DNA from 3 places in the Bacillus sp. GW823-FHT06A11 genome. Region 1 is predicted to be linked to each of the others. Evidence: riboswitches for the same ligand, from Rfam matches in the RefSeq annotation. Region 1 holds a riboswitch; each other region holds the start of a gene.
What was found. Region 1 has a riboswitch for thiamine pyrophosphate ahead of tenA (thiaminase II). Riboswitches for the same ligand answer to the same signal wherever they lie in the genome.
Positions count from the first base shown of each region.

Region 2: another riboswitch for thiamine pyrophosphate. It lies ahead of AC1Q8L_RS25375 (MTH1187 family thiamine-binding protein); the one in region 1 lies ahead of tenA (thiaminase II).
Region 3: another riboswitch for thiamine pyrophosphate. It lies ahead of thiC (phosphomethylpyrimidine synthase ThiC); the one in region 1 lies ahead of tenA (thiaminase II).

Region 1 is NZ_JBXAHS010000001.1:1,665,744-1,673,128, forward strand. It holds gene thiO (glycine oxidase ThiO) at 1-22, opposite strand, end outside; gene tenI (thiazole tautomerase TenI) at 15-635, opposite strand; gene AC1Q8L_RS08445 (ABC transporter substrate-binding protein) at 646-1,647, opposite strand; gene AC1Q8L_RS08450 (ABC transporter permease) at 1,644-2,396, opposite strand; gene AC1Q8L_RS08455 (ABC transporter ATP-binding protein) at 2,396-3,145, opposite strand; gene tenA (thiaminase II) at 3,114-3,809, opposite strand; TPP riboswitch at 3,895-3,998, opposite strand; TPP riboswitch at 4,059-4,170, opposite strand; gene AC1Q8L_RS08465 (SH3 domain-containing protein) at 4,440-5,594, shown strand; gene AC1Q8L_RS08470 (hypothetical protein) at 5,600-5,938, shown strand; gene AC1Q8L_RS08475 (DUF3965 domain-containing protein) at 6,179-7,330, opposite strand.
Region 2 is NZ_JBXAHS010000007.1:117,474-124,858, forward strand. It holds gene AC1Q8L_RS25370 (non-ribosomal peptide synthetase family protein) at 1-1,962, shown strand, start outside; TPP riboswitch at 2,015-2,116, shown strand; gene AC1Q8L_RS25375 (MTH1187 family thiamine-binding protein) at 2,218-2,538, shown strand; gene AC1Q8L_RS25380 (ABC transporter permease) at 2,510-3,283, shown strand; gene AC1Q8L_RS25385 (ABC transporter substrate-binding protein) at 3,280-4,278, shown strand; gene AC1Q8L_RS25390 (ABC transporter ATP-binding protein) at 4,275-5,024, shown strand; gene AC1Q8L_RS25395 (ABC-F family ATP-binding cassette domain-containing protein) at 5,419-6,963, shown strand.
Region 3 is NZ_JBXAHS010000004.1:286,965-294,349, forward strand. It holds gene AC1Q8L_RS20660 (transposase) at 329-640, opposite strand; partial or broken gene AC1Q8L_RS20665 (L-lactate permease) at 644-715, shown strand; TPP riboswitch at 787-902, shown strand; gene thiC (phosphomethylpyrimidine synthase ThiC) at 1,017-2,777, shown strand; gene AC1Q8L_RS20675 (arsenic transporter) at 2,879-4,237, opposite strand; gene AC1Q8L_RS20680 (cytochrome d ubiquinol oxidase subunit II) at 4,569-5,594, opposite strand; gene cydA (cytochrome ubiquinol oxidase subunit I) at 5,587-6,942, opposite strand; gene AC1Q8L_RS20690 (hypothetical protein) at 7,200-7,349, shown strand.

The sequences.
Region 1 (7,385 bases):
CTACATCATACTTCTCACACATGTTTTTCCGCCCACTTTCTTATTGATTCCTTATAAGATTTCGCTTTGCTATACGGGTCACTACTACTTACAATTCCGGACATAACTGCTATACCGCTTACACCGTTAGTAAGGACATCCACTGCGTTTTCTGGAGTAATTCCTCCAATTGCTGTAATCGGTATAGATAAACACCTTGCAATGTCAGAAATTTCTTCAAGCCCTCTCGCTGGCACACCTTTTTTACAATCTGTCGGAAATACATGACCATAAACGAGTGAATCCGCTCCATTTTTAAATGCTACTATCGCTTCATCTAGCGAATGCACAGAATAACCGACATGCAAATACGAAAACTTTTCTTTCACTGACTTTACATCTGTGCTTCGATACCCTAGTTGAACACGAGGAATATTTAATAAAATTGCAATATCAATTCGATCATTTATGACAATTTTAGAAGCCGGAAAGCCTTCCATTAAAAGACTTTCCACACCTTCATATAACTCCTTCGTACTCTTCTCACGCTCACGAATATGCAAATAATCAATCTCACTCTCAATTTGCATCGCTACATTCACTAACTCTTCGAATGGCATATGGCCATTTGAGATTACGTGGAGCTCATTTTTCATATTCATTCGCCTACTTTAAAATATTTTCGAATAGTTCATCGGCTGGAACGGTTTCTTTCGTCATTCCTTTGTCCTTCAGCCATTTATTTTGTTTCTCCCAAGATTCTTTTGAATCTGATAAAAATGGCTCATCTTTCGTTTCCATCTTCTCTAATAAAATTTTCATACTTTCCTTTTCAACTTCTGGCACAAGTGGGAAGTTTTCTTTTTCTTGATGATTTAATAAAATATTCAATGCTTCATCTGGGTTTTTCTTCATGAAATCATAGCCTTTTTTCGTACCACGTAAGAAAGCTTGCAACGCTTCTTTATCTTTTTTCAACGTTTTATCACCTGTTACAAACACAAGTTCATGATAGTTCGGTACTCCGTAATCAGCTGGATTAAAGTAAGCTGGTTCATGGCCTTCATGACGCATAACCGGTACTTCATGATTAATGTATGCCCCTGTTACCGCATCCACTTTTTTCGTAATTAAGGCTGGTACTAAATCAAATCCAACATCAACTACTTTCACTGTATCAGGATTACCACCAGCTTCTTTTACCATCGTTTTTAAATACATCTCACTTAAAGGTGTTCCAGAATATCCTACTGTTTTTCCTTCTAAATCTTTCGGTGATTGAATACCCGCTGATTTCAGCGATACGACATGATTTAATGGTGAACGTACGACAGCCCCAATTGATTTCACTGGAATTTGCTCATTTGCTCTTGCCATAACAACATCTGGCTGATAATACAAGCCAACTGTCACCTTCCCTGCTGCTGCCAATGTTAATGGATCAGTCGGATTAGAAGGGAATTTAATATTTACCTTTACACCTTCTTCTTTAAAGTATCCTTTTTCAATTGCTGCATAAATAAAGCTATGTACCGCATTTGGATACCAATCTAACATGACTGTTATTTCTTTCTCTTTTTTACTTTTTTCTGATGCTGAATTACTCGAACATCCTGTAATCATTGCAATTAATAATGTAAACACAAAGATGCGCTTTAAAAATTTCATGAATGCTTCCTCCAACTAATGAATTTCTTTTCTAATATGGAAATAAGTACGACGAAGAAAATAGCTAATAATGATAACAATACAATGGGTGCAAATACGCCAGCTCCATCTAACTGCGTCATCATTCTCTTACTGAAATATCCAAGTCCAGCTTGTGCACCGAGCCATTCTCCAATTGCTGCTCCGATAACACTAAGCGGAACTGCAATTTTTAAAGCTGAGAAAAAATAAGGAAGAGCAGACGGCAACTTTAATTTAAGAAAAATATCTCTTTTCGTTGCTCCATATGTAACTAAGAGCTCCTCCCATTCTTTTTTTGTACTACGCAGTCCATCATACGTATTGACCGCAATCGGGAAAAACGTAATTAAAACTGTGACAACAACCTTACTCCAAATTGTGTATCCAAACCATAAAACAAATAGCGGAGCAAGCGCAGTAATCGGAATCGTTTGTGAAGCAACTAATAATGGATAAAATGCTCTTTCCATCCATGTACTCGCATTCATTAACATCGCTAGCCCTACACCTAATACGATAGAAATAACAACACCTATTAAAACGACGTATAACGTTGCAGGTAAATGAACCGTAAATAATATGTCTTTTAGTTTCCATATCTTCATTACAATCGCAGACGGTGACGGTAAAATGTACATCTCATCTACAATTCTTGCTCCTATTTCCCACACAGCTAGTAAAATACTAGAAAGTGTAATAGCAGGAACTAATTCTTTCAATCGGTTCATCACACAAGTACCTGCCTTTGTAACATACTAAGAAGCTCATCTTTCAGCGCTAATACTTCCGGTTTATATAAATCTTTTCGTGTTCTGTTATGATCAAGTGGTACAATCCGCTCAGTCAAAGTCGTTATCGGCTGCTGTTCCACTACTAAAACTCGGTTCGAAAGAAATAACGCTTCTTCAACATCATGAGTAATGAATAAAATTGTTTTTTCCCACTCTTGCCATTGTTCAAACAGCCATTCTTGCAAAGAGGCCTTCGTTAAAGCATCTAACGCGCTAAACGGTTCATCTAATAACAATATCTCCCCGCCCGTTAACAAAGTTCGGATAAAAGATACGCGTTGCCTCATACCACCAGATAAATCTTTCGGATGTTTTGTCTCATATCCTTGTAAACCAAATTTATATAACAGTTCCTTTGCCTTTACTTGTGCTTCTTTCTTCTGTACACCTTGGCACTCTAGCGGCAGAGCAGCATTCTCAATAATTGTTCTCCACGGCAAAAGCATATCTTTTTGCGGCATATATCCTACAGGATGGTGCTTTGTTTCTGTCAGTTCTATCTTTCCAATACTTACCTTCTCTAGGCCTGTAATAAGGCGAAATAAAGTACTTTTCCCACATCCACTCGGTCCGATAATACTGACAAACTCTTTCTCATGTATAGAAGCATTTAATTCATGGATGATTGCTTTCTCATCGTAATGAAAAGAAACATTATGAAACTGTAGTATGTTCTTGCTCCTCAAATCCCCACATCTCCTTACGATAGGACATATCCCAGAATAAATATTCAAATCGACTGGAATATAAGAAAATCTCCTCTAATCTATCTAGTTCTTTCTCAGACTTTCCAACTGCCATTTCATTTAATAAATCTATTAACCAAATACAAAGATTACCGTATTCTTCCGAACTATATCCTTGAATCCACTCACCAAAAAACTCATGATCTCTTGCTCCAGGAATATCATTTAAACGCTTTCCAATTTCCCAGTAGCTCCACATACATGGAAGAAGCGCTGCTATTAATTCTGCAAGTGTGCCATTTTGAGATACAGACATCATGTAATTTGTATAAGCTAAATTTTTAGCAGATGGTTTCGCAGACTCTATATCCTCTATAGAAATTCCAAGTCTTTTTGCATATTGTTTATGGATTGTCATTTCGCCATTTAATATCCCATCAATTTGTTCAGCGAACTTTCCCATTACTTGTGGATTCGTTGCTTTTACAACACCAATCGCATATAACTTTGCATAATCTAGCAGATATAAATAATCTTGAATAATATAATACTGGAATTTATCTTTTTCTAACGTGCCATCTCCCATACCCACTACAAACGGATGATTATGACTCATCTCCCAAACCGGTTGCACAGTTTCTAATAATCTATCACAAAATTTCATTTCTCTATCCCCTTTCAATATATGTATCTAAATAAAAAACCACTTCTATATATAAGAAGTGGTTACAGCAAATAAAATTATACATTTATTCGATGTTCCACTTCCCTTCGCTAGTATTACCTAGATCAGGTGTTATAAGGGTTAAGGATTATTCCTCTCTCAGCAAATCAAGCACCCCTAGTGGTTTCAATATGAAATTTTCAAATAAAAAAGCCCCGTTTCTATACGCAAAGAAACGGGGACTCATTGTTAGTGTCCGAATTGCTTCCCTACGCTAGCATAATCTAGATCAGGTAATAAAAAGGATCAAAGGCTTACGGCCTACTCTCAGCTGGCAACACCAGCTCTCCTAGCAAACTATAAAATTATCACTGTCAGTATAACACCCTAATAAGACATCATCAACTGTTTTAATTTTCTTAATTATCAACAAAATATTGAAGTTATACAATACATACATTCTATTTTAGAAAATAAAACCCAAATTAATTGTATAAAAAGGAATCATTATCCTCAAAAAATTTATTTTTATATTGATTTCATATTACATTTATGTGAATACACCCACTATATTATATCTTTATACTATAATAAAATTACAACTATACAACTAGAGGAGGTCTCTATTCCATGAATATGAAAGCTACGGCTTTAACAGCAACTACTGTAGCGATTGCTTCTTTACTTCCTTCTATGGGTGAAACAAATGTACAAAAAGCAAACGCTGAACAATTATCTAATGTTAAAACTGGGTATGTCAAAGTCGATCAAGTAGCATTACATACAGAAGATAACGTAAAAAGCACATCAATTGATACAATTCGCTTTAATACAAAAGTGAACATCCTTGAAACAACTAATGGTTGGTATAAAGTATCTGTTCATAATAAAGTAGGTTATGTACAAAAAGATGCTATTTTACTAAAAAACAAACTTCAATCTAATGATCAATACATCGTCAATGCTAATGCATTAAACGTTCGCTCTGAACCTAATTTAGAATCTTCCATTTTAGATGTATTACCAAATGGCAAGTTTATTACCGTTCAAGAAGATCAAGGCGAATGGTATAAAATATCACATAATGGCCAAACGGGTTACGTACAAAAAGCATTCATCTCTAATGGTTCACAACCCTTAGTAAAAGGAATCACCGTTCAAAATAATACAAAATATACTGTTGCAACACCTAATCTGAATGTACGTAGCAACACTAGTACAAGTAGCGCTCTACTCGGTTCATTACAAAACGGTACACAAGTACAAGTAGTAGAAACTGTAGGAACTTGGTATAAAATTCGTTTTGGCACAGGATACGGATATGTAGCAAAACACTATGTAGTACAAAATCAACCACAGGCTAAAACAGATCAGCCTTCATCTATTCCAGCTGCTTTCAAATTCCCTGCTCAAGGAAGAATTAGCTCAACCTTTGATATACGCTGGGAACAAATGCATTATGGTATAGATATTGCTGCTCCAGGGAACGTCTCTATCCAAGCTGCTGCTGCAGGTAAAGTTGTGAAATCTTATTATTCAGCTAGCTATGGCAATGTTGTGTTCATTGCGCATCAAATCAATGGGAAATTATATACAACTGTTTATGCTCATATGAAGGATCGTACTGTACAAACTGGTGATCAAGTACAAGCTGGACAATTAGTAGGTCATATGGGCAACACAGGTCATTCATACGGGCAACATCTTCATTTTGAATTACATAATGGAGAATGGAATTTTGAAAAAACAAATGCAGTAAATCCACTGCCATATTTAGTTAGGTAAATTGTATGCCACGCAATATACCTCTTATAATTGAATACGCAGCCTTTTTAGGTTTAATCTGTTGTTTAATCATTTACAATACAAACATTGTATTTTTATCTATTATTATTGCTTTTGTTGCATTAGAAATTATGATGGAATCATTTCAAGTGCAACTAAAACAAAAAATTGCCCATATTTATAACGCTATATTTCTTTTGAGTGCTCTCATAACAAATATAATTAGTAATGGCTTTTATTTATCTACTGTATTTCCAGTATTCTTTATGGCTGTTTTATTATTTGTAGCTAGATATATTAATGTCCCTTATAACCAAAAACAAAAACAAGAACAAGAAGCTTAGAAAGAGGAGACACTGTGTACCAATCTTTCAAAGATACTCCAATAAAATACATATTGCATTTGTATAAGAAAGCCAATACTTTTTTTGGTATACAAGGAAGTTATACTGCACAACTTCTTCTATATGGAATGTTGTTTCTTGTTTTAATCACTTTCTCCTTGTTTTACTAACAAAAAAGGATCTCACATAAACTGGAGATCCTTTTTAATTTATATTAATTTTTCATATCGAAAATATTGTTTATCCACAAGCATATTTTTCATAAATAAAGCTCAGATTATATTTTTTCTCTAAGCTCATTCGTTGTTCGTCATCGCACCAATAGAAAAGAATATCATGAATCGTTGCGTAACGCTTATTTTTAAGAAATAGCCTAAAGAATGATGGTAAACAATCATGTAATTGTATAAATATATAATTGCGTAGTGTTTCTTCTTTATATTCAATGCCCTTACAAATATACAGTAATTCTTCACAATAATATGCATGCTGTGGAACTTGTATCATCTCGAAAAATGGCACATAAGATAGTAGCTTTCCAATAAAATGACCGTATCGATCCATTACTCCTATCGTCATATGCTCCATCATTTCTTTCATTACATATAAATAATCATCTACATGTGTTGTCTTTAATGGGTCTAAGCGATCGGAAATTTGAGATAATACAGCTCTTTGACATGCTAAAACTGCCTGACTAGGTCCATAATATGATAGGAAATCTGTACACTTACGATATTTCCGTAATAAATCATGTGTATATAAATCATATACGAAAGTATTACAATACATTGCTAAACTCATCATATCACTATTTAATTGCTCTTTTGATAATGATTTCGCTCTCTTGCACATATAAAAGAATGTAAATTCCAATACTTCTTTATGAGATAATAAATGTTTACAATCGGTTATACATTTCTCATTAAATTTAACTCTATCCCAAATTTCAATATCCCTATCTGTCAATTCACCTATACGATATTTAATAATTAAATAGTTTAAAGCAACTGATTGCGTCAAAAGATCCCATGTTTCATATTCCAATGAAGTATGAACAAACTCAGCTAATCCTTGTGCTATCATAAAAGCATTTGCCTCTTCATACCAACCAATCTCTTGGCATAAGCGAAGAATACGCACTAAAGTTGGAATTTCATCTTTATGAAACTGCGGTAAATTCTTTACTTTATTCATGCCATATACGATAAATGCCGCTAAATTTTCTTCTTTATAAAATTCTTTCTCTTTCCATACTAATATAGTTCGTTCTTTCCCCTCACCTTTTGGGTGACAAGGTACAAGCAAAGAAAATAATTCAGCAAAATTATTTGGTTCTATATATGTATCTGTAACCAAATTCCAATTTGGATCGCCCTGTACAGCCTTCATATAATTCCCCTTCCCTTTTCATCTATGTAGGAAATATTAATTTATTATCGTACCA
Region 2 (7,385 bases), on a different contig from region 1:
CAAGTTATGATTTTGGATGAGAATATGAATCTTTGTCCAATTGGTGTACCTGGTGAATTATATATAGATTCAGTAGGATTAGCAAAAGGGTATTTTAATAAGCCTAATAAAACAATTGAAGCTTTTATTCAGAACCCTTTCAATCCTATAGTTAATATATATAAAACAGGTGATATTGTTAAGTTGTTAGAGGATGGAAATATAGAATTTTTACATCGGAAAGATGATCAAGTAAAGATTAGAGGACATCGTATTGAACTAGGAGAAATCCAAAGTAAAATTTCTCAAAATCATAATATAAAAGAAAATGCTGTTTTTGCTAAGAAGAGTAAGGAAGGTAGCCAATATTTAATCGCGTTCTATACAACTTTAAATAAAAAAGAAATACCAGAATTAGTTTATCAGTTACAAGAGCAATTACCAGATTATATGGTGCCATCTAAACTAATTTATATTAATGAATTGCCACTTACACCTAATAAAAAGATTGATGTTAAGAAGTTAGCTCAGCTAGAAGAAAAGTATGAACCGGTTCGTCTACAAGAATATGTTGCACCTTCTAATAAAGCAGAGAAACAAATAGCGCGCGCTTGGGCGGAAGTATTAGGAATTTCAAAAGTTGGAGTACATGATGATTTCTTTACAATTGGTGGACATTCATTAAAAGTATTACGAGTCTTAACATTGTTAAAAGAAGATTTTTCACATTTAACAATTCAAGATTTCTTTAAAGAAAGAACGATATATGGATTAGCTCGAATTGAGCGAGAAGTAAAAGTAGAGAAAGAAGAAGTATTTCGTGAATATAAAGTGATTCACGAACCAGATACTATTACGTATGCAAACGTTTTGGAAGAAACCCAGATTTTAAATGTCTTTTTAACAGGAGCTACTGGTTATTTAGGATCACACATATTATATGAATTGTTGAGAGATACATCTGCTACTATTTATTGTTTAGTAAGACCAACCAAAGATGTGCAACAAAGAATTATAGATACATTAACAGGCTACTTTAGTGATATATGTGAAGAATGGTTACAGCGTATACAGGCCGTAGCTGGTGATCTGGGGGAAGAGTATCTTGGGATGAGCGAAGAAGAATTTATGTTCATCAGTTCTAAGATGGATACGATAATTCATTGCGGTGCAGATGTAAGACATTTTGGAGATGTAAAACAATTTGAAAATATAAATGTCCAAGGAACTAGCCGTATGCTAGCATTAGCGGAGAAAGGTGCTACATTCCATTTTATTTCTACAATTGGTATCCCGTTAGAATTAGCGGTAGATCAATGGGATACATACATGAAAACTGGTGATTTTAATTACAGTGTAGACTTAGAGAATGTATATTCAAATAGTAAACTACAAGCGGAAAACATTGTTCGTGAAGCAATGAAAAATGGTTTGCGCGGAAATATTTATCGTGCAGGTAATTTAGCATGTCATTCAGAAACAGGTTCGTTCCAACAAAATATTGAAGGAAACGCATTTTATCGTCTTATTAAAACAATGCTATTAATTGGGAAAGCACCAAATGTGAAGTGGAAAGTTGATTTCACACCAATTGATTTTGCTAGTAAATCAATTGTATCGTATTTAAAAGATTCGCAAATTGTAGGAGAGACGTTACATATTTGTCATCCACAGCAAATTGAGTTTGAACAATTTATACAGTTAATTGGAGAGTGTGGATACAATCTTAAAATGGTTCCACTTTCAGAATATGTAAATACCGGACTTGAATTAGCGAAGGAAAATGAAGTAATAGCAGAGTTAATTGCTTCTCAAGTTGCAGGAGATGGAGCGCAGCAATCTGAAATTGTAATGGGTACGCGTAGAACGAATGAATGGATTAAGAAAAAAGAATTGATAGTACCAGCAATCAATAAAGAATTTATACAGCAGTTATTAGCTCATGGTGAAAAAGTTGGATATTTTCCAAAAATAATGAAATGATTATGCATGCTTTTGTTTGTTCAATAAAATAAATCATGCTACAATGAAAACGAATTAAGGACCGGGGAGCCAATTGGCTGAGAGGATGTAAGTAAACATCGACCCTCAACCTGATCTGGATAATGCCAGCGTAGGGAGTTACTTAAAGTGATGTAGCATATGTTATTCTATAATAACTTGCATACAAGGCTTTCCTACGCAGTAGGAAAGCCTTTTCTTATTTTTGAAATCTAATTTTATAAGGGGGATTTTATTATGTCACAACAAGTTACAATGTCATTTTCAGTAGTACCACAAGCGAAAACGAAAGATGTATATTCTGTTGTCGATAAAGCAATTGAAGTTGTGCAACAATCGGGAGTTCGTTATGAAGTAGGGGCAATGGAAACAACTTTGGAAGGAGAATTAGATGTACTTCTTGATGTCGTTAAACGTGCACAACAAGCTTGCGTCGATGCTGGAGCAGAAGAAGTGATTACTTCTATTAAAATCCATTATCGTCCAAGCACTGGTGTAACGATAGATGAAAAGGTTTGGAAGTACCGTGATGAATATGCAAAACCAGAAGCAATCTAAACTTATTACAACTATTTGGCTTATCCTTCTCATTGCGATATGGGAAGGATCTGTTTCATTATTTAAAATCGAACCGTGGATTTTACCAAAGCCTTCTGCCATTGTTCAAGAATTAATTGGGATGAAAGATTTACTATTACCAAATACGATGCAAACACTGCAGGAAGTTATAATTGGACTATTCTTTGCAATTTTATTGGGGACGAGCATCGCAATTATTATGGACGTTATACCGTTATTTCGTATTTTAATAAATCCATTGCTCGTTATTTCGCAAACAATTCCAATTGTTGTACTTGCACCGCTATTTATTATTTGGTTTGGATATGGGATGTTGCCGAAAGTAATGGTCGTAATACTCGTTTGTTTCTTCCCAATTGCGCTTAGTATTTTAGAAGGTTTTCAAACAGTAGATAAAAACATGTTGAAGCTGTTACAAACAATGAAGGCGACAAAATGGCAAGTTTACCAGAAAGTAAAATTTCCAGCAGTGCTTCCATACTTTTTCTCCGGTTTAAAAATTGCAGTTACATATAGCGTAATGGGGGCAATTATCGGAGAATGGCTCGGTGCAAGTGAAGGATTAGGCGTTATGCTTACGAGGGCTACAAAATCCTTTTTGACTGCCCGAGTATTTGGTGTTGCAGCAATCATCGTTATAGTGACATTATGCCTGTATTTTATCGTAGAGTTTATGGCAAGAATAACAGCACCATGGATATATAGAAAGGACGGCAGAAAATGAAAAAAGGTTTGAAAGTTATGTTAGCTGCCTTAGTAGCGGTAGGTGTGGCTGGATGTAATCCGGCGAAGAAAGAAGAAAGTGCAAGTAAAGATCAAAAAGTAAAAGTAGTATTAGATTGGTTTCCAAATACGAATCATACTGGCTTGTATGTAGCGCAAACGAAAGATTATTACAAAAAGCAAGGATTAGATGTAGAAATTATTCAACCAGGTGACAATGTAACAGCAGAGCAAATGATAGCATCAGGAAAAGCAGACTTCGCAATAAGCGCACAAGAAAATGTAACATTAGCTCGTGTGGAAGGAATTCCTGTTGTATCTGTAGGAGCGATTATTCAGCACAACACTTCAGCGTTTGCATCGCTTAAGAAAGATAATATGACGTCACCGAAAGATTTTGAAGGTAAACGTTATGGCGGCTGGGGAGGACCAGCGGAAGAAGCGACATTAAAGACGATTATGGATAAGCATCAAGCTGATTTTAATAAAGTTGAAAAAATCATCTTAGGACAAACAGATTTCTTTAAATCAATCGGCCGTGATGCAGATTTCGAATGGATTTATTACGGTTGGGATGGTATTGAAGCGAAGCGCCAAGGAAAAGAGTTAAATACGATTATGGTGAAAGACTTAGATCCAGCGCTTGATTTCTATAGTCCTGTTATTATTACGAGTGAAAAACATACGAAGCAAGATAAAGACTTTGTGAAAAAGTTTATGAGTGCAACAACAGAAGGTTATAATTTTGCAATTAAGGAACCGAAAGAAGCTGCTGATATTCTAATTAAAGCTGTTCCAGATGTAAATAAAGATTTAGTTCAAGAAAGCCAGAAATGGTTAAGTACGAAGTATCAAGATGATGCGAAAGCATGGGGAGTACAGAAGGAAGAAATTTGGACGAATTACATGAATTTCTTATATGACAACAAAGTTATTAAAAAGAAAATCGATGTAAAAGATGCTTTTACAAATGAATTCCTTCCAAGTGAAAAATGAGCGGATTACAAATAAAAAATATAGTGAAATCTTTCGACGGAAAGAATGTATTAGAGAATATTAGTGCCTCTATACAAGAGGGAGAGTTTGTTTCTTTTGTAGGACCGAGTGGTTGCGGGAAAAGCACATTATTAAACATGATTGCAAATGTTGAAAAACCAACAAGCGGGAACGTAATGTATAAAGATAAGCAAGTACAAGAGCAAGATGTTGTTAGTTATATGCCACAACAAGATTTATTACTACCGTGGCGATCAGCTTTGCAAAATATCGTTCTTCCGTTAGAAATTGAAGGAAAGCCGAAAAAACAAAGGCTGACAGAAGGAATGGAAGCATTAAAGCAGTTCGAACTAGATGAATATGCAGACCATTATCCAGATGAATTGTCTGGTGGTATGCGTCAAAGAATTAGTTTTCTGCGCACATATTTATGTGAAAAGCCAATTATGCTGCTTGATGAGCCTTTTGGAAAGTTAGATGCATTTACAAAAATGGAAGTACATAGCTGGCTTTTAAACTCTTGGCATCAAGAGAAGCAAACAATCGTTATGGTGACACATGACTTAGATGAGGCAATCTTGCTTTCAGATCGCGTATTTATTTTATCTCAAAGACCAGCATCAATAGTTGGCGAGGTACAAGTGAAATTACCTAGACCGAGAACGATGGATATGTTAACATCACTCGAATTAAAAAAGGATAAAGAAGAGATTTTAAGTGTGTTAGCTCCTTATATGAAAAAATAGAAAAAGCCTTTTAACAGTTTTTAGTATAATTACTGTTAAGAGGCTTTTTTATAATATGAAAAGATGGAGAAGGAACAAAAGGGAAAATAGAGAATAGAATATAACAGAGTAGTTTATACTCTTAATATAACAAATGTTAAAGGAGTGAAAGGATAAAATGACTTTATCAACTGTTCTTCAAATGGTTTTAGCTTGATAGGGGAGAAGTCTGCCCATTTTTTAAGATTAAGCTAAATTGAAGACAGCAGGTAAAGAACCTTAATCCTTTTTTACGATAATATGTAATGGGTAAGGTGTATTCACCTTACCCATTTTTATATGCATAATTAAATAAGGCTTCATACTGTTGGTCTCTCTATTTAGCTTATGGACGATAAGTAAAGGAGAGAAAACAATGAGTATATTAACAGTAGAAAATTTAAGTCATTCGTATGGTGAGAAAACCATCTTATATAATGCATGCTTTCGATTATTAAAGGGGGAGCATGTTGGGTTAGTAGGGAAAAATGGGATTGGAAAATCAACACTGCTAAGAATTTTAACAGGAGAACTTATACATGATGATGGGAACATTGAATGGTTTCCACATGTGAAGGTTGGATTTTTGCAGCAGCATATAGATTTACAAGAAGGAATAACAATTGAAGGATACTTGCAAAGTGCATTTTCTAACTTGTATGCGATTGAATACGAAATGTTAAAAATTGCAGAAGAGATGGCTGAAGCAGTAGAAGTAGAAAAATTGTTAGTAAGGTATGGAGAGTTACAAACTATATTGGAAAACTCTAATTTCTATCAAATTCATACAGAAATTGAAGAAGTGGCAATTGGTTTAGGGCTGTTTGAAATAGGATTGGAAAAGGATGTTTCAAAGTTAAGTGGAGGACAGCGGACAAAGTTATTACTAGGAAAGCTTCTTCTAGAAAAAGCTGATGTTTTATTGCTAGATGAACCAACGAACTATTTAGATACAGCACATATAGAATGGTTGCAATCGTACTTGAAGTTGTATGAAAAAGCTTATATTATCATTTCGCATGACGAAGTATTTTTGAACAATATTACGAATGTCATTTACCATCTAGAAGAACGAAAAGTTAAGCGATATGTAGGGGATTATGAAAAGTTTTTACAAAGTTATCAATTGCAAAGGAAACAATTACAATCGGCGTATGCGAAACAACAAAAAGAAATTGCTCAGTTAGAAACATTTATTCAAAAAAATAAAATTCGAAAAGCAAAACAGGCAAAAAGTCGAGAGAAAGTATTGGAGAAAATGCAAAGGGTTGAAAAGGTTAATAATGTACCTCGGTCCCGTTTTGCTTTTACTGTTTATAATGAACCAGTAAGTCGTATATTACAGGCTGAGAAACTAAGAGTGGGTTATAGTGAGCCGTTATTTCCAGACTTGAATTTACAAGTGAAAAAAGGAGAAAAGATAGCTGTTGTTGGTCATAATGGTATTGGAAAAACGACAATGTTAAAGACGTTATTAGGTCAAATAAAGCCGCTAAGCGGTTCAATTTTTGTTGGGGAACGAGTAAATCCTGCTTATTTTGCACAGGAAGAGTTTGCTTCAGAAATAACACCGTTAGAGAAAGTTTGGACAGAACGACCAGATATGACAAAGAAAGAAGTGCGCCAAGCATTAGCGAAGTGTGGATTGAAAGAAGAACACGTATTAAAACCTATTCGTTTATTAAGCGGTGGAGAGCAAACGAAAGTGCGTTTATGTGAACTTATCGTAACGAAAAGCAATGTTTTAATTTTAGACGAACCGACTAATCATTTGGATGTAGAAACTAAGATGGCTTTACAGGAAGCGTTACAACAATACAAAGGAACAGTTTTAATTGTCTCACATGAACCTTCTTTCTATGAATCGTGGATAACAAAAGTGTGGAATATAGAAGATTGGAATGCTGAACAATATGAATAAAGAAAAGGCATTAGCTTTTATGAGCTAATGCCTTTTCTTTGTGATTAACATGATTTTCGAGAACTCTTACATGAGAATTGTATGAAGAAGCACTCTTATGGTGCGCTTATAAGCGTGCTTTTTCTTTTGTTATATTTATAATAATACGAAAGCCTTTCCCTAACAGGTGACTATCTTTCTTTATATATATAGATAGTTCAAAATGGAATGAAAATAATTCCTATATGTAAAGGATAATGTGGATATTATAGGAAGACAATAGAAATTAAAGGAAATTCATGTAAAATTCAAATGAACTTCATATAAACTTCATATTAGAAACTAAATATAATTATAATAAGTTATTGTAATGTATTTGATTTTTCGTAAAATTAAAAGTTTGAATTTAGGAGGTATTGCTCGAACCTAAATTCAAACTTTAG
Region 3 (7,385 bases), on a different contig from region 1:
CGTGCTACTATCTACGTTTATTTTTTGTACTAAGTCCCCCTTTAACTAACAAGACAACAAAAAAATTAACATATAAAGGAAATAACGTTACAATTAATGTAAGGGCTTTTTCTTTGAATTTTAGCTCTGAATAATAAAGATAGTTAAATCACTAAATGGAGGAGCAGGTCAATTTTGTTCCTTGTATAGTAAATTGTTACCTATCTCTATTGCAGGTTGTATGGCAGGTAACAGTAGCAGTTGTAGCGAAATGCAGCAGAGACAAAGGCTCTTTTTCAAACGGGACTGATGAATGTATTTGGCAAGTAAAAAATGGTTCTTCCCGGAGTTAGTTGAAAAGTCTCATTCTTTCCAAAAGTAGAATCTTTGTCCGCAATGTGGAGAATTTGCATCGACCATACATGATTCTTTTAATAAGCTTTAACTTGTTTATGCTCCCTTCGGCAAGACCATTATTATTCTCATAAGTTACCGCATTTCTGACAGCTTCAATATCCCGGGCTAATCCATTCGTAAAGCTCTTAAACTCTTGTATATTAGTATTTTTAATTTTCTCAATACAATGGTCGAGATTCTCAACACTCTTTGTGGTGAAGATGTTTTTAAACTCCCATGTTAAGTCATAAACTATTTTTACAATAGGGTGTTCTTCGTAATTATTGTTGGTATTATGACGTATGTTCAAGTATATTATTTAACGTGGATGATTCCATAAAGAGAAAAAGAAATAACCTTTGCATTTTTCAGATTATCGTGTATGATGGGAAAGTATTGAAAATTAAATCAGTGATAAACTAGGGGTGCCTAACGTATGCGTAGGCTGAGAGAGAAGCGCGTGATCTTCTTAACCCTTTGGACCTGATCTGGCTCGTACCAGCGTAGGGAAGTTAACGGCTTTACATAATGATGTCTTTTATGAGCCAGGTCCTTATTTTTTTATGGACCTGGCTCTTTTTATTTTGGCATGCGCTGGCCATATCTCGTCCTTGTCACGAACAGGGGAGGCAACAAAGGTTATGAAACAGTCTGTTTCAGCTGAGCAAATTGAATTGAAATCGAGTTTACCAGGGAGTAAGAAAGTATATGTGGATGGACCACGCGCAGGCATGAAAGTGCCGATGCGTGAGATTGAACAAAGCGAAACGAACGGCATCCCAAATCCTCCAGTCCGTGTGTATGATACGAGCGGTCCTTATACGGATCCGGCGTATAAAGTGGAGCTGGAAAAGGGAATTCCAACGCCGCGTCATTCTTGGATCATGGAGCGCAGGGATGTAGAGGCATATGAAGGGCGCGAGGTGAAACCAGAGGATGACGGTGTGAAAGTGGCTTCGAAACATACACCTGTTTTCCCGCAAATGGATCGCCAGCCGCTTAGAGCGAAGCAAGGTGCAAATGTTACGCAAATGCATTATGCGCGTAATGGCATTATTACGTCTGAGATGGAATACGTTGCAATTCGTGAAGGAGTAGAGCCGGAGTTTGTTCGTAAGGAAATCGCAGAAGGCCGCGCTATTTTACCAGCGAATATTAATCATCCAGAAGCTGAACCGATGATTATCGGGCGTAACTTCCATGTGAAGGTAAACGCGAATATCGGAAACTCTGCTGTATCTTCTTCTATTGCAGAAGAAGTAGAAAAGATGACGTGGGCTACTCGCTGGGGTGCAGATACGATTATGGATTTATCTACAGGTAAAAACATTCATACGACGCGTGAGTGGATTATTCGTAATGCGCCTGTACCAGTTGGAACTGTGCCGATTTATCAAGCGCTTGAAAAGGTAAATGGAATTGCAGAAGATTTAACGTGGGAAGTGTACCGTGATACGTTAATTGAGCAAGCGGAGCAAGGCGTGGATTACTTTACGATTCATGCTGGTGTATTACTTCGTTACATTCCAATTACTGCAAAGCGTACGACAGGTATCGTTTCGCGTGGTGGTTCGATTATGGCGCAGTGGTGTTTATTCCATCATAAAGAAAACTTCCTATATACTCATTTTGAAGAGATTTGTGAAATTATGAAGCAGTACGATGTTTCGTTCTCTCTTGGAGATGGATTACGTCCAGGATCGATTTCAGATGCAAATGACGAAGCACAATTCTCTGAGCTTGAAACACTTGGTGAATTAACGAAAATTGCTTGGAAACATGATGTGCAAGTTATGATCGAAGGACCTGGACACGTACCGATGCACTTAATTAAAGAGAATATGGAGAAAGAGCTTGATATTTGTCAGGGCGCGCCGTTTTATACACTTGGGCCACTAACGACAGATATTGCACCAGGTTATGACCATATTACATCGGCAATTGGAGCTGCGATGATCGGTTGGTTTGGAACGGCGATGCTTTGTTATGTAACGCCGAAAGAACATTTAGGTTTACCGAATAAAGATGATGTACGCACGGGTGTTATTACGTACAAAATTGCAGCGCATGCGGCTGATCTTGCGAAAGGACATAAAACGGCTCATCAGCGTGATGATGCACTTTCAAAAGCACGCTTCGAATTCCGTTGGCGCGATCAATTTAATTTATCTTTAGATCCTGAACGTGCGATGGAATATCACGATGAAACGTTGCCTGCAGAAGGGGCAAAGACAGCTCACTTCTGTTCAATGTGTGGACCGAAGTTTTGTAGTATGAGAATTTCACATGATATTCGTGAGTATGCAAAAGAAAATGATTTAGAAACGACAGAAGCAATTGAAAAAGGAATGAAAGAGAAAGCAGAAGAATTTAAAGAAGCTGGTAGTCATTTATATCAATAACATGTTACACCTCTTTACTTGATTGATCACACTGTAGTACCTAACTTTATTATAGAAGAAGCCCCATTTGCTAAGACGGTAGCAAATGGGGCTTCTGTTGTTTATAAGGCGAAGAAGAGATGTACCCAGTAGAATAAGAGGAATAGTGTGACGACTGTTGTGAGCGGGATAACGATAAGGGATACACTTAAATAGTCTTTCCATTTTACTTTAATTTTGTTTTGTTTCAGAATATACATCCAAATGAGTGAAGCTAGTGTACCAATTGGTAGTAATAGTGAGCCGATGTCACTACCAATGATGTTTGCAAGATAGATTGTTTTTAATGTGACTGGATCTAGTCCCATTTCTGTTAATGTAATTGTACCAATCATAAGGGCAGGATGGTTATTGAAGACGTTAGAGAGGATGGATACAAGTCCACCCATTGCAAAGCTAGCATAGAGTAGATGCTGATTCACAATTGGCTCGAGCCATTGTACAAGTGCAGCTGTTAATCCTGCGTTGTGGAGTCCGTAAATAATGACGTACATAGAGAAGGCGAAAATTAAAATGTGCCATGGTGTCTTTTTCAAAATGTCGACAGGATTTGTTCGTAAGTAGTACCATCTCCAAATGAGAAGAACGAGTGAACCAAGTACTGCAACGATTTCAATTGGGATGGATAAGAAGGATGCAACGAATAGAAGACAGCGCATAAGGAAGACGAAACCTAATACTTTTAACATGAATCTTGTCCGTTTTTGTTTCGTATCAACAGAATTATTTCCTTTTAGTGGATGGAAGTTTTTCGTGAAGAAAATTTCTTCAATATCATATGAAGAAACAGGCAATTTTTTCGGAAGTTTTTTCTTCAAAACTGTATACATGAGCCATGACATAAATAATAAGCCTAATGTTGCAGGTACAAACATCATAGCAGTATGCATATAAAGAGTCATATTAACGATATTTAATGCGATTAAATTTACGATATTACTTACACCAATTGGTGCACTAGATGCCGTAGCGATTAAAGCACCACTTAATAAATAAGGAATTTGCTGATGAGGTTTTAATTGAAGATTTTTTAGAAGAAGAATTAAAATTGGAGTTGTAATTAAAATACTACCGTCGTTATTGAATAAGAGAGTCATGAGAAAACATAATAATTGAATATACCAGTATAAGCGGCGTCCAGAACCCTTTGCTAGATTTGCTAGTTTCGCTGCGGACCAATGGAAAAAGCCGAAGCTTTCTAATATAACTGCCATGACGATGGTCGCTAATATTGTTATGGAAGCACCGCCAATTTTACTTATAATATCCATGACGTCTGGTTTTGATACAAGTCCAGTAATTATGATGATACCAGCTCCGATTGCTGCTGGCCACGCCTCATTTAAACCTCGAGGCCGCCAAAAGATAACAATCATCGTTAAGAAGAATACAATAATAGTAATCCATATTTCAATGCTCATATTTTGCCTACCTTTCTATTTTCCCTTGAATAGATGTAGCTTGTCTCAAGGTTATATTTTTAGTATATTCAGCAAAAAATAAGAAGAACTAGACGTATAACGAGATGAAGCGAATATGTGTTTTTCATGCTAAAGGACAAGTGTCATTAGTAGTGAAATAACTATTGTGATAGGAGTCTATAAATTGATTGGGTAGTAAGGTAGTAAATGAGATTTATATCGGCGCAACTCAAAATATATCAGCGATTTTTAAAATATATCGACTTATCGACAAAACATGACAAAAGGAGCCCATCCCAAAATGCCTTTTGGAACAGACCCCAAGACTATATTATTTTTCCTTCAAAAAAGTACGATCCTTCAAGAATAAATTCCAGAAGAAAATAAATCCTGGTAATAAAATTGCAATCCCAATTGCGTATAGAATGAGCAGTGCATAGAACGTTTCTGTCGTTGTAAAGCTTGTAAATACAGTTACGTCAGGATAAATAATATAAGGTAAATGCGCGACGCCGTAAGCGTAGCTTGCAAATGCATATTGAGCGACGACAGCTAAAACGGCAATACGAGGATATCCTAGTGTATTGTACTTTTTGTTTGTCCACCAAAGGGACGAGTATCCGATAACGAATAAAACAATAGAAACTGTAAACCACGGGAATTGCTTTATTAATCCTTGCATAAGCCAATGTGTTTCAGGATCCATTACAACGAGGGCGATGATCGCTGTAACGAGCGTTGCAGGACCAAGGATGATGGCATTTCTTCTATAAATTCTATACGTATCTTCTGAACTTTGTTCTCTCGCAAAATCAGCAAGAAAGAGAGAGGAGAGAAATAGTTCAGACGTTATTCCGAAGAGCATATAGCAATAGATAACCGGGCTAGAAAGAAGTTTTCCATACAGGAGTACTTCTTTCCCTTCAGACATTGTAATATAGGCTCCCTCTGTAACGGGTAAAACGGTAATTAATAGTGCTGGAATTAAGAGACCAGTAATACCTGAAATAACCCGAAGAAGGTACTGATATTTCGGCAAGGAGTAAGCAAATACCATAAATGTACTACGTACTGCAACGAGCACTAAAATTAACATAACTGGTACGAACATTACTGTCGCAAGAGTAAAGGCTGCTTTCGGAAAGAAGCCGAGAAATGCGACAACGACGAAGACGAGGAACGTATTTGTTACTTCCCAAGTGGGTGATAAGTACCGATTCGCAAGTTTAGCAGCGAGCGTTGGATGTTTTGCGTATACCATGCCCCAAAAACCAGCTCCAAAATCGATGGACCCTAGTATACTGTATACGAAAATAAGGGCCCATAAGATGATGATTGCAATACTTTCCTCATGCATGAGAATCGCCTCCTTGGTGTTGTAAATCATTCTTTAATGGATGTCTTCTAAAGAATGTCCGTAGAACAAAGACTGTTAAAATAGCGAGTCCAATATATAAAATGATGAACAAAATAAATAAAGGACCGACGAAATCAGCGCGTGTAGCTGCATCGACGGTACGTTGCATACCATAAATTGTCCATGGTTGACGACCGCTACAACTGAAAATCCATCCGAATTCAATACCGAGCATCATAATTGGTCCGCATGCGGCAGCCCCCCAAAGTAGCCACTTCGGTAGTTCTGTTCCCTTTTTTCGGTACACGAAATACCAATATAAGAGTGCAATTGCTGCAACTGCAAAGGTGAACGCAGCAGTGCCGACCATTAAGTTGAATAGTGTATGTGTATAAAATGGTGGCCATGTTTCTTGTGGGAATTCCTTTAAACCTTTTACGACAGTGCTAGGGTCTAGTCCCACTAATAAGCTAAGCATGTTTGGAATTTCAAGTGCGTAGTTTAGTTCAAGTGTATTAGGATCCACAACTCCGCCAATGGATAGCGGTGCGTGTGATGTCGTTTCAAATAAAGCTTCAGCAGATGCAAGTTTTTCAGGTGAGTGTTTATGTAAGGCAATCGCTGATTCATGTCCTGAAAGCCACATCGTAGCGCCTGTAATAAATGTAACGACAAGCCCTAATAGTAGCCCTTTTTTATGATAAGCAATTTCACGTGTACTTAAATTTTTCTTCAATAATTTAAATCCAGCGATAGAAGCAATGACAGCCGCACCAGTTGCATAAGCCGTAATAACAACATGGAATGCACTTGTGCCAAAACTCGGATTAAAGAAAGCTTTCCACGGATCAACGTTAAAAACAGATCCATCTGGATTCATTGAAAATCCTGCTGGTGTATTCATCCATGTATTTGCTGATGTAATAAGCACGGCGGATGCTGTGGCACCAAGCATGACGAAAAATAGCGAGATTAATCTCATAAATGGAGGAAGTTTATCGGCTGCATATACGTAAATCGACATGAATAAAGCTTCCAAAAAGAAGGCGAAAATCTCAATTTGGAAGGGAACAGAGATAACTTGCCCAACAATTTTGGCGAAACCAGGCCAAAGAAGTGAGATTTGCACACCAACAATTGTTCCAGTTGGAATTGCTACACCGAGAAGAATAGCAAAAGCCTTTGTCCATCTTTTCGCCATAATGGCATAGTCGGAGTCTTTCTTCCAGTGATAGAGTATTTCGCTTATAAAAATCATCAATGAAAGTCCGACGCCAAGTGTTGCAAAGATAATGTGGAATGCTAATGAAGAACCAAAAAATGCTCTTGCTAATGTTACCGTATCCATATGTAAACTCCTCTTCTTTTTTGCCATTATTTTCTGATTGAATTGGAAGATTTATTCAAAAAAACTACCAAAAATATATATGTATTTAAAAAGTGAATATGATAATATGATGTTGTAATATTTTGAATAGAAAGAAATAAATAGTTGGTCATGTTTTGTTTGTTTTTTGCTCAGGAATCTTTTATAATCTTTTATGCGAACATAAGTTCTGTTTTTTTCGGAATCAAGAAGTTTATGTGAAATGGAGAGGGTGTTTTATGTATCCTGAAGTCATTAAAAAGATGGCATTTTCAAAAGAGCATAGAGATTTATTATTGAAGCTATATAATAAAGAAATTACGCGTCGTGAATATGATCGACTTGTACAATCGCTATATAAACCTTCTAAAGAGGTTTGTGAGGGATAGAAATGGGGGAGACAATCTAGTGGATTGTCTTTTTTA